Regions from separate parts of the Paraglaciecola sp. 25GB23A genome, predicted to be linked through region 4. Evidence: predicted binding sites of a transcription regulator. Region 4 holds the regulator's gene; each other region holds the start of a gene.
The links. The regulator MetJ, encoded in region 4, represses methionine synthesis genes. The targets are predictions, from matches to a motif close to TAGACGTCTAGACGTCTA.

Region 1: serA (phosphoglycerate dehydrogenase) is a predicted target of MetJ. The motif match lies at 1,641-1,658, and genes of this name have one in related genera.
Region 2: thrA (bifunctional aspartate kinase/homoserine dehydrogenase I) is a predicted target of MetJ. The motif match lies at 1,626-1,643, and genes of this name have one in related genera.
Region 3: metK (methionine adenosyltransferase) is a predicted target of MetJ. The motif match lies at 1,915-1,932, and genes of this name have one in related genera.

What each region holds. Positions count from the first base shown of each region.
Region 1 is NZ_JBDYKM010000029.1:3,592-6,784, reverse strand. It holds gene gshB (glutathione synthase) at 1-438, shown strand, start outside; gene ABKW31_RS20675 (YqgE/AlgH family protein) at 441-998, shown strand; gene ruvX (Holliday junction resolvase RuvX) at 1,027-1,455, shown strand; gene serA (phosphoglycerate dehydrogenase) at 1,695-2,924, shown strand; gene ABKW31_RS20660 (HAMP domain-containing sensor histidine kinase) at 3,022-3,193, opposite strand, start outside.
Region 2 is NZ_JBDYKM010000014.1:83,160-86,352, forward strand. It holds gene thrA (bifunctional aspartate kinase/homoserine dehydrogenase I) at 1-1,425, opposite strand, end outside; gene ABKW31_RS16260 (CYTH domain-containing protein) at 1,757-2,824, opposite strand; gene ABKW31_RS16265 (TIGR04211 family SH3 domain-containing protein) at 3,007-3,193, shown strand, end outside.
Region 3 is NZ_JBDYKM010000010.1:2,433-5,625, reverse strand. It holds gene tkt (transketolase) at 1-1,746, opposite strand, end outside; gene metK (methionine adenosyltransferase) at 2,021-3,166, shown strand.
Region 4 is NZ_JBDYKM010000003.1:341,410-344,602, forward strand. It holds gene metF (methylenetetrahydrofolate reductase) at 1-881, opposite strand, end outside; gene metJ (met regulon transcriptional regulator MetJ) at 1,028-1,366, shown strand; gene ABKW31_RS08795 (glutathione S-transferase) at 1,450-2,115, opposite strand; gene ABKW31_RS08800 (HD domain-containing protein) at 2,183-2,773, opposite strand; gene ABKW31_RS08805 (cytochrome c) at 2,806-3,132, opposite strand.

The sequences.
Region 1 (3,193 bases), on a different contig from region 4:
AATTTAGGCGTTATTATTGAAACCTTGACTGAATTAGGGTCTCGGTACGCGATGTTTCAGCGTTATTTACCAGAGATTAAAGATGGTGATAAACGTATTTTGATTGTAGACGGTCAAGTGGTTCCATATTGTTTGGCACGTTTGCCCACTAAAGGTGAAAACCGTGGGAACTTAGCGGCTGGTGGTACGGGCAGGCCACAACCTTTATCTGAGTCAGACAAAAAAATAGCCGAGGCGATAGCGCCTCTGTTAGTAGAAAAAGGCCTAATATTTGTTGGTCTGGATGTTATCGGTGACCGCATTACTGAAATTAATGTGACCAGCCCTACCTGCGTGCGAGAAATAGAGGCCGCTTACGACATCAGTATTACCGGTATGTTATTTGACGCCATTGAAGTGCGTTTGCAGGCTAGTCCGCGTCTTGGGAGTCAGTCATAATTATGCAAAGTTTGCAAAATCACTTGTTGATCGCCACCCCAAGTATGGACGACCCTTTCTTCTCACGCACGGTAACCTATATTTGTGAACATAATGAAAATGGCACCATGGGCTTAGTGATTAATCAGCCCATTGGTATGACATTAAAACAGTTGATTGCTCAAACTGATGAAGACGCTATCGTATTAGAAGAAAAAGCCAACGATATTGTTTTATCTGGTGGGCCGGTAAGTCAGGAGAGAGGCTTTATTTTACATACGACTCAGTCAGGTTGGGAGTCTAGCTTGTCGCTGACAGACGATATTATGGTGACGACGTCTAAAGATATATTGGGCTCTTTGGGCAATAGCAATGGTCCAAAAAAATCGTTGGTGGCCTTAGGATATGCTGGCTGGTCAGCCGGTCAGTTAGAAGAAGAGTTGCAAACTAATTCATGGTTAACGATTGAAGCTGATTTAGATCTTTTATTTGAAGTACCCATTCACAAAAAATGGGAAGCTGCGGTACATAAATTAGGTATCGATATTTGGCAACTTGGTCCTGATGTGGGTCACGCTTAATGACTCATATCATCAAGAGCAATATGACATGACGAAGTTAGGACAACGCACCGTGCTTAGTTTTGACTTTGGTACTAAGAGTATCGGTGTCGCTGTTGGGCAGGAAGTTACTGGCACAGCATCGCCTCTTGCCGCTCTAAAAGCCTTAGATGGTATTCCGAATTGGGATGATTTAGCACAAATATTTGCTGAATGGTCTCCGCATTTGGTGGTTGTGGGTTTACCCTTAAATATGGATGGCTCTAATCAACAGGTAACCTTTGCGGCGAAAAAATTCGCCAATCGACTTAATGCAAAATATCGTGTGCCGGTAGAAACCTGTGATGAGCGGCTGACCACAGTAGATGCCAAAGCTCGACTATTTGAATTAGGTGGCTATAAAAAGCTGGATAAACAAAAAGTCGATAGTGTGTCGGCTTGTTTGATTTTTGAAAGTTGGTTCGAGGCACAATTTTAACCAATAGCGTTCATTAATTTCTGCTATTTAGCTTCAAGCCGCATATTACTTAAAATGCGCAAGCGGTTCTGAGACACCGCGATGAGCATAATGCATAATTCATAACTAAAAATCTCAGAATATTTGGCGCTTTTGCCCCTCTATGTCTTTCTAATTGGGCTAAATTCTGCTATTTTCACAACAAATAGACGTCCAGATGTCTGAATGTATATCCTCTAAATCGTAACGCGGAAACCCTAATGAGCAAAGTGTCACTGCCAAAAGATAAAATTAAGATCCTATTACTTGAAGGCTTACATCAAAGTACTTTAGATACCCTTAAATCCAATGGTTATGAAAACATTGAGTATTTAAAAACGTCACTACCTGAAGATGAATTGATAGAAAAAGTAAAAGACGTGCATTTCATCGGTATTCGTTCTCGCACCCAACTCACTGAAGCTGTATTTGAAGCGGCTAATAAATTAGTGGCAGTAGGCTGCTTTTGCATTGGCACCAATCAAGTTGATCTAGACGCCGCACAGAAGCGCGGTATTCCGGTATTCAATGCGCCTTTTTCCAATACACGTTCGGTTGCTGAACTCGCCCTTGGGCAGATAATTTTGCTACTACGTGGTATTCCTGAAAAGAATGCCAAAGCGCATAAAGGTATCTGGGATAAATCGGCCAATGGTTCTTTTGAAGCGCGTGGTAAGACCTTAGGTATAATTGGTTATGGCCATATTGGGACTCAGTTAAGTATTTTGGCTGAACATCTTGGTATGCGAGTGCAATTTTTCGATATTGAAGACAAGCTTGTTCTGGGTAATTCAACCCAAGTAAAAACATTAAAACAATTACTTAAAACTTCTGATGTGATTAGTTTGCATGTACCTGAAACTGAACAAACACAAAATATGATTGGTGAAAAAGAGTTTGCCCTTATGAAGGATGGCGCCATTATCATGAATGCTGCCCGTGGCACTGTCATTGATATTGATGCCTTGGTGGCAGCCTTAAACAGCAAAAAACTCTCTGGTGCAGCGATTGATGTATTTCCAGTTGAACCTAAGTCTAATGACGATCCCTTTGAGTCGCCATTAATGGCCTTTGATAATGTTATATTAACGCCACACGTTGGTGGCAGCACGCAAGAAGCGCAACAGAATATTGGTATTGAAGTAGCGGGCAAACTGGCCAAATACAGCGATAATGGTTCAACGTTGTCAGCAGTCAATTTTCCAGAAGTATCATTGCCTTCACATACTAATCGTTCAAGGTTATTACATATACACCACAATACACCAGGCGTATTGACCAAAATTAACCAAGCTTTTGCTGAAAAGGGCATCAATATTGCCGCGCAATATTTGCAAACTAAAGGCAATATTGGTTATGTAGTCATTGATGTTGAAACCGATGATGCTGCAGAAGCTTTTGAACAGTTAACCTTAATTGAGGGAACCCTCAAAACCCGTATCTTACACTAAGCATTGAGTTGATTTTCAAAGGCCCAGTAACATGATGTATCAAGTTACTGGGCCTTTTTCGTTTTTAATACTGCGATACTAAGTGATGGTACAAGATCTAAAGCGGAAACTGGATGCAGAAATGCACACCCTTACCCAGTGAAGAGTGACAATCAATATTTCCCTTAAGGACTTTCATTACGATATTGTTGCAAATATGCATGCCTAAACCTGTTCCGCCTTTATCTCGTGCTAAAGTAAAAAATGGTTTATAAATATTCTCAATCGTG
Region 2 (3,193 bases), on a different contig from region 4:
AGTGCCACAACCTACTAAAAATACATCTATAGTATGCAGATTAGAGAAAAAGTTTTGATGCACAATTTTGACTGCTTTTTTGGCTTTATCCATCTCAATAACCGTCGAAATAGAGCGTTCTGAAGAACCTTGAGCAATGGCCACATTATTCACTCTTGCCTGGGCCAACGAACTAAAGAATTTGGCGGCGAGGCCTTTAGTGTGACGCATTCCATCGCCGACTAACGTGACAATCGCCAACTTATGACGCACTTCAATCGGATCGAGTAAGTGATTGCTCAACTCTAGGGTAAATGAATCTTCTAACAAGGCTAAAGCCCGATTAGCGTCCTTGTCGTGAATACAAAAGCTAATACTGTATTCTGAAGATGACTGGGTAATCAGACTGATAGAAATATTAGCATTCGACATGACTTCGAAAACTCGACTCGCCATACCGACCATGCCCTTCATACCAGGACCAGCAACGTTAAACATTGCCATATTGTCTAGATGAGAAATACCTTTAACACTGGTCCACACTGTGCTGGCTTCATTACTAATCAGGGTACCGGGTGCACTAGGATTGAGAGTATTGCGAATTAAACAAGGAATATGGTGTTGAGCAATTGGGCCAATGGTTTTAGGATGCAATACCTTGGCACCAAAATAAGAAAGTTCCATGGCTTCTTGGTAGGTCAATTTATCGAGTAATACTGCACCTTCCACCTGATTAGGATCGGCATTGTAAACACCGTCAACATCAGTCCAGATTTCACAACACTCTGCATCAATACAAGCCGCTAAAATAGCAGCAGAATAATCTGAACCATTGCGCCCTAGTGTTACTTTTTCACCCTCAGCATTAACCGCCACAAAACCAGGCATGATAAGGACTATATCGCCGGAACTATCTACATCAGTAAAACGCGCTTTACTCGCAGCAACATTGGCGATGCTATCGAGATAATCACCTTCGGCCAGCACGTAATCGACTGGATCAATAATTTGATTCTGGTGACCTAGTGCCGTCAGTATTTCACTAAAGATATTCACACTAACGTATTCGCCGATACTCAAAATTCTTGCCACCACCGATTCGGGCGCACATTGCAGTAAAGCAAATCCTTCTAAATTTTGATTTAGCTCTTTTAGGATAAGATGAACATAGTCAGCTAGTTTGACTTGGTTAATAGTCGGAATACGTTCTTGTAGCTCATCTAAGATACCGAATAACACCATGTTTAACTTAGCAAATAACTCACCATAGTCTTTGCCGAGGGCTGCTTCATCACATAACAACGACAGGGCATTGGTTACGCCTTTAGGAGCAGATAATACAACAGCAGCGCCACTAACCTGATGGCAGGCCATACTAATGTCTTTTACCATTAAGTATTTTTCAGCATCCGCTAAAGATGACCCACCAAACTTCAACACCTTCATTTATTTGCTCCTTTAATTTTATAACCAAGACCTAAGGTTTGGCGCTCTGAATTTTTACGACACCCAATAACAAAAAAGCCCGCTTTAGGTCGCGGGCTTTTTTGTTTAATGCTTGAGCACTAGCCAGCGACCACCTCATAGAGGGTGGTAATAATCATCATGCCGGTGGTGCGTATTATTTTTATTTTCATGTGCGCAATTTGCCGTATAGACGTCTATATGTCAACCAGCAAACCGAGTTGTTTGGTTATTAATTATGCTTGTTTTGTTGCAAGTCAAAATACTTTGGTAAAAATACTCCGCCAATGGCATTAAAAACAATCAATAATCACTATGCCTTGCTCAACCATTGCATGATTTGAAGTTGCACTTTGATACATTTTTTATCAGATACCAGAGCGAGCAAGCCTTGCTCGACTACTGTCTGCTGTTCATTAGTCAGATTATCCACACCCTCATGTTGCAGTTCTTCTAAGCTCAACAGGATCTCATGTAAACTTACTATAGTGTGTTGCAAAGGGGGGTCTTGCTGTTTTGCACTGAGTTGCTGCATTATTTTTTCAAGTAAAGACAGGTAGTACTTTAACTCATGACCCCACTGAATATGAGCTTCCTGCGAATTAGGTAAGACCATACTCATTTTTTGCCACTGTCTTAGTGTCTTAGCCAGATAGGCAGACAACACGATTTTGTCGCCTTGTTTAATATCATCTTCATTACATATAAGTGTTAAGGGTTTAGGCTGTTTTTGACTGACTTCAGATTTAGTCTCATCCATTAAACGGTAACCGCGTGCAGCCTTACTAAGCAAACCAATAGTGACGGGCATTAACTCCGCTATCTGTTGACCTAAACTGAACAAGATATCAACATTGCCATGTTTTAACTCTAATTCAATTTCATTAATTGCGTCACTGCGACCGCATGCCAATACTTGCCCTCTATCCCATACTAACTCTACCTGCGTGCGATCTGACCAAGTTAATAAAAATACTGAGCGAATAAACTGCGTAGAAAACTGGCAAATCAAGGTATTTTGTACTTCAGGCAGATTAAAGAAGCTTGGCCATACATCAGCCGGAAATAAACTTAAATCAGGCTTTTCAGGAACACTATGCAGATGTAGCCCTAGGGATATATTGTATTCTGGTCTTTGTTGCAAACCTGCGACACCTTTTCCTGCCGTTTTTAAGGTCTGTTCGTAGTGATGTTGACAACCACGAATACGCAAACCCATGTCATTTTTTCTAAAGTCACGATCAAGCGTATCAAAGTAACTATTGCTTAATTCAACTTCACTTTGCTCAATAGTGGCATCGAGTTGAGGTAGTAGTTTTTCAATTATAATGGGCCCTGCAAGGGCCTGGGTGCTCAATTTCAACTCTATTTCAACTTCCATAACGTTGTTCAATTCTCCGGTGTGAGTTCAATTGAGATGCCTCAACAATCATCTTAGTTGAGTAAATTAACTCAAATAGTGGCTGATTAGATGATTTAACTAGACTATTTTAATGTAAGCTTGCCTTTCACTTTGTCAGGCAATACCATTTGCGACATATTATAGAGGCAAGTTTTAAGATTATGCGCAAACGGTTAGTATTATTTTTTATTATAGTGTCCACTTCACTTTTCGGCTCATTAAGCATGGCCCAAGAGCCTAACGACAGTGAAGGCGATATTCGTTATATTTCTGACGACCTTTTTACCTTTTTGCGCTCTGGTCCTGGCGATCAATATCGCTTTTTAGGCCCTATCATTGCCGGCACAC
Region 3 (3,193 bases), on a different contig from region 4:
GACAACACGCACAGCAACACCAGATTCAGTCAAGGTAATAGCAGCTTCCGTGGCTAAATTAACTTCAGAACCCGTCGCGATCAGAATAATTTGCGGCTGACCTTGGCAATCTGCCAATACATAACCACCTTTGGCTACATTCGCCAGTTGTTCACTCGTGCGACTTTGAGCGACCAAATTTTGACGACTAAAGACTAAGGCTGTTGGACCCGATGTGCGCGCTAAAGCTGACTTCCACGCCACCGCAGTTTCAGCACCATCACAAGGACGCCAAGTATTCAAATTAGGTGTTAAGCGCAGGTTAGCAACTTGTTCGATAGGCTGATGGGTTGGGCCATCTTCGCCCTGTCCTATTGAATCATGGGTATACACAAAAATGTTAGGGATGCCCATAAGAGCGGCCATCCGCACAGCATTGCGGGCATATTCCATAAACATTAAGAAGGTAGCACCAAAAGGACGGAAACCACCATGCAAGCCGATACCATTCATAATACCGCTCATGCCGAATTCACGCACACCGTAATACAAGTAATTGCCACTCGCATCTTCAGCAGTAATGCCTTTTGCGCCTTTCCACAAGGTTAGGTTAGAGCCCGCTAAATCCGCTGAGCCGCCCAATACTTCTGGTAGCATGGTTGCAAAAGTTTGAATTGAGTTTTGTGAGGCCTTACGACTGGCAATATTTTCTGCTTTGGCTTGTGATTCAGCAATAAATGCATCCGCCTTTTCACTGAAATCGGCGGGTAATTCTCCGTCTAGGCGACGTTTAAGTTCAAGGGCTAATTCAGGATAAGCGTGTGCATAGGCTGAAAATTTGTCATTCCACTGGGCTTCTGCATCAGCACCTTGAGCTTTAGCATCCCACGCAGAATAGATATCTGCAGGAATTTTAAATGGCGCATGTGGCCAATTTAAAAACTCACGAGCCGCAGCGACTTCTGCTTCTCCTAGAGGAGAACCATGACTGTCGTGACTGCCTGATTTATTCGGTGAACCAAATCCAATAATGGTTTTACAACAAATCAAAGAAGGTTTGTCCGTCACCGCTTTTGCCGCTTCAATTGCTGCAGCTATCGCCTGTGGATCATGGCCGTCAACATCGGCAATAACATGCCATCCGTAGGCTTCAAAACGTGCGGGGGTATTGTCAGTAAACCAGCCCTCAACATGGCCATCAATTGAGATACCATTATCATCCCAAAACGCCACCAACTTGCCCAAGCCCCAGGTACCGGCTAATGAGCACGCTTCATGGGAGATACCTTCCATCAAACATCCATCACCGAGGAAACAATAGGTAAAGTGGTCAATGATGTCATGATCAGCACGGTTAAACTGGGCTGCTAAGGCTTTTTCAGCAATAGCCATACCCACGGCATTGCTGATACCCTGGCCTAGAGGACCCGTTGTTGTTTCAACACCGGGTGCATAACCATATTCAGGGTGACCAGGCGTTTTTGAATGCAACTGACGAAAATTTTGTAGCTCTTCAATGGGCAAGGCGTAGCCAGATAAATGCAACAATGAATATACCAACATGGAGCCATGACCATTAGACATCACAAAGCGGTCACGATTAGCCCACTTAGGATTTGTTGGATTATGACTTAAAAAATCACACCATAGCACTTGTGCAATATCGGCCATGCCCATTGGGGCGCCTGGGTGACCAGAATTAGCTTTTTGCACAGCATCCATGCTAAGCGCTCTAATAGCGTTGGCAAGTTCTTGACGTTGGGGCATGTTGTCTCCTGACTATAAAATTAAAATCACATTACTAAAGTAAATTAAAAGGAACAGATCCGATTGGACAGGCATTTTGTATTAGCCTATCAACAACTTCAATGCTTTTCATATAACAAAAGGTTGTTTTACCGTGACTTTATCTCTCTAAATAAAGTTAAATCAACTGAGACGTTTGGACGTCTAGATGGAAAGACTGGTATTTTACTTAACATTAGGTAAAATGACGACCTATCAAGTCGATAAAACAAAATCGAACCAAGTAAGGCAAATTATGACAACACAATTATTCACCTCAGAGTCAGTCTCTGAAGGACATCCAGACAAAATCGCCGATCAAATTTCTGACGCGGTACTCGATGCTATACTTAGCCAAGACCCAAGAGCACGAGTTGCTTGTGAGACTTTTGTCAAAACAGGTATGGTGCTGGTCGGTGGTGAAGTGACCACATCGGCATGGGTCGATATAGAAGAGATAACTCGCAAAACTGTCAAAGAAATTGGTTATACCCATTCCGATATGGGTTTTGATGCTGATTCTTGTGCCGTGCTTAATGCCATAGGTAAACAGTCTCCTGACATTAACCAAGGCGTTGACCGCAGTTCGCCTGAAGAACAAGGTGCCGGTGATCAAGGTTTGATGTTTGGTTATGCCAGTAACGAAACCGATGTACTGATGCCCGCCCCTATTACCTATGCACACAGACTGGTCAAACGCCAAGCAGAGGTAAGAAAGAACGGCACCTTGAGTTGGTTACGCCCTGACGCTAAAAGCCAAGTTACCTTTATTTATGAAAACAACCAACCGATTGGCATTGACGCTGTCGTTTTATCAACCCAGCACTGTAACTCAATCAGTACCGAAGAGTTGCGTGAAGCGGTGATGGAAGTGATCATTAAACCAGTCTTACCGGAAAAATGGCTAAACGCAAAAACCAAATTTTTTATTAATCCCACAGGCCGTTTTGTTATCGGTGGTCCCATGGGCGATTGCGGTCTAACTGGTCGTAAAATTATTGTTGACACTTATGGTGGTATGGCAAGACACGGTGGTGGTGCTTTCTCAGGAAAAGATCCTTCAAAAGTCGATCGCTCTGCCGCTTACGCTGGACGTTATGTAGCTAAAAATATTGTTGCTGCTGGCTTAGCAGATAGATGTGAAATTCAAATTTCTTATGCTATTGGTGTGGCTGAGCCAACTTCAATCAATATTGAAACCTTTGGTACCGGCAAGATTTCTGAAGCCAAACTAATTGAATTAGTCAGAGCGAATTTTGATTTACGCCCCTATGGCCTAATAAAAATGCTTGATTTAGAACGTCCAATATATTTGGCCACTGCCGCCTACGGACACTTTGGCCGCGATGAGTTTCCTTGGGAACAAACTGATAAGGCTGAAGCGCTTAGAGCAGGTGTTTGATAAACACTAATCTATGTTAGATATTTG
Region 4 (3,193 bases):
TCAGCCCTTACTCCAAGCATATGACAAATTGCGTAGCTCAACTCACTGCGATTTAAAGTATAAAAATGGAAGTTTCTCACTCCTTCTTTTGCCAATACCTTAACCATGTCCATGGCGATACTGGCGCCCATTAGATTGCGTGTAGTCTGGTCGTCTTGATCCAAGCCATCATACATTTTATGTAACCATTGAGGCACATGCACATTGGTGAAACCCGCAAAGCGTTGCAAGGTTTGATAATTTGTTACAGGCAAGATACCGGGCACAATATCTAAATCAATTCCTGCGGCGGCAGCACGATCTCTAAAACGTAAAAAAACTTCAGCATCAAAGAAAAACTGACTAATAGCCTCAGTTGCTCCCGCATCCGCCTTGCGTTTTAAATTTAATAAATCAAATTGACTATTTGGCGCTTCTGGATGTTTCTCCGGATATGCCGCAACCGCAATATCAAAGTCTGCAACACTTTTCAGTAAACTCACTAAATCTGATGCATAGGACTGCGGTTTCTCTACGCCAGGAGGTAAATCTCCCCGTAAAGCGACAATTTTGCGAATACCGCTTGCCCAATAGTCTTTGGCTATCTGAATTAGCTCTTCTTTTGTTGCGTCGACGCAAGTCAAATGAGGCACTGCAGCGATCCCGGTTTCTGCTTGAATACGCTTTACCACATCATGAGTCCGATCGCGCTCACCACTGTTTGCACCATAAGTAACCGACATGTAGGCCGGTTTTAAAGGCGCCAAACGTTCTACTGATTTCCACAAAGTGCGTTCCATGGCATCTGTTTTAGGCGGGAAAAACTCAAACGAAACATTAATCCCCTTCACTTCTGATAAAGACTGATTTAATGCATCTATGCCTTGTGCATATGACACCATGTTAACTCCAATATAATATTTAGCCGTTTAGACGTCTAAACTAAACTTTGTACGTAAAGCCGTCAAGATGTTTAGCAGTCTATCATTGACCTTTAGCCCGTATTAGTTAGAATTTCCGCGTATAAGAAAGATAAAAGCGAGTAAAAATGGCAAATTCAACAAAATGGAATGGCGAATATATTCATCCTTATGCTGACCACGGTAAAAAAAGTGAGCTAGTTAAAAAGGTGACAGTATCAATTCCACTCAAAGTTTTGAAAGTTTTAACCGATGAGCGCACCCGTCGTCAGGTTAATAACTTGCGGCATGCGACAAATTCAGAGTTATTGTGTGAAGCGTTTTTACATGCCTTTACTGGGCAACCTTTGCCAGATGATGATGATTTAGGTAAAGACAACGATCAGCACATTCCCAAAGAAGCCCGCCGACAAATGCTTGAAAAAGGGTTTGAAATTGATGGTGATGGGGATGGCGAGATAGATTAAAAAGAGGTAATCGTCAGAGGCAATATTTGCGGCCAAATAAGCCGCAAATACTATGCAAAGTTGCTTTGATAATCACCAACCCTTTAGCTGTAATCGTATTGGCCGCCCTTGGCCAAAGCTGCCTTGTAGGCTGCTCGGCTATGTATCTTTTTAACAAAAGCGGCGATGTGAGGATATTGTAGAGCAGCGCCACGGGCTACTGTTGCTTCCAAAGGAAAACTCATTTGAATATCTGCCCCAGTCATTTGATCTCCGGCAAACCACGGATTGTTTGCTAGGTGCTCTTCTATAAATTGCATATTTGCAGTGATATTGGGTCCAAAGTAACCGCCCATCACTTTATCTGCAATTTTGTTAGCAATCATTTTAACAAAAAACGGCTTAGCGTTAGTTCGCACTTTATCGAACACTAATTTCGCCACCATAGGTGGCATAAGCGAACCTTCGGCAAAATGTAACCAATATGTATATTGTCTATGGGCCTCCGTTCCTTGGGGGGGTAGCATATTTTTTTGGCCATAAGTGAAGGCTAGATACTCTATTATCGCCCCTGATTCAGCAACCGTTATCTCGCCATCGCTAATAACAGGCGATTTACCGAGCGGATGAACGAGCTTCAATTCTCTGGGTGCCAGATTAGTCACCGCATCTCTTTGATAGCGTTTGACTTCATAAGGCAATTCAAGCTCTTCTAACATCCATAAAATGCGCTGTGAACGAGAGTTATTTAAATGGTGGACGACAATCATAAATTTTCCTTTTAATCTTTAATATTCATGTTTACGCATTTCAGTTCAAAACAGACCAAAGCGGCCACTACTCAAGCGCTAAGCCTACCGCTAAGCCTTTTTCATTAACCTGCTCTTTTACCCACGCCCATAATTGTGGGTTAGCATTTTCTATCGCTGCATTTTTAGTCAAAATTTGTTTCACGGTAATGTGATGTTCAAGCCAACTTTGGCAACCATTATGCAAATTTTGTATTATGGGCATCAAGCGATCTATGGCTTTTGCAAATTTGGCTTCAGGGCTGCTGGCCTGCTCAAACTCTTCCCATAAAGCCAAAAAGCGAGCGCCTGTTTCGTCTGGCAATAAGGCAAACAAACGCACTGCGGCAGCATGTTCATTTGCATAGTCATCGTGATTTGCGTCGTAAGCGAACTTATCGCCTGTGTCGATTTCTACCACATCATGCAATAGCAGCATAGTGACTACGGTAAGTTCATTCACCGCCTCACTAGCGTAACGACTTAATGTCAGAGCCAACAAAGCAATTTGCCAGCTGTGTTCTGCGCTGTTCTCAAAGCGGTTTAAACCTAGAGGTTTAATTCGTCTTTCTACTGTTTTTAGTTTTTCAAGTTCAACTATAAAGCCAATAATGGCCTTAAATTCATCCATTTGAGTCATGTATTACCCTAGTACTAGTGTTTTTAGCGATGTTATTTTCCACTCGGATCTAAACTGGCATAATAAGCCGACAAATTTGCTATATCAGCATCACTCAAGCCACTGGCCATAGGTGACATTTGCATATTCTTACGTTCACCATCCCTAAACGCTTTTAATTGAAGAACTAAATACTGCTCTTTTTGGCCGGCTAAATTAGGATACATTGGGATCATCGAGACCCCTTTGCTACCATGGCAGGCATTACACGTGACCGCTTTTGTTTTACCAGCCTCAATATCGGCCGACCACGCACTAGTAGGAAAAAAAGTACTGGCCACTATAGCGGCGATAAACGTTAATTTTTTATGTAATATCATCTTAGACCTTAATTTTTTGGTTATTGGGCACTTAGTTACACTACTTGGGAAAGCAAAACAC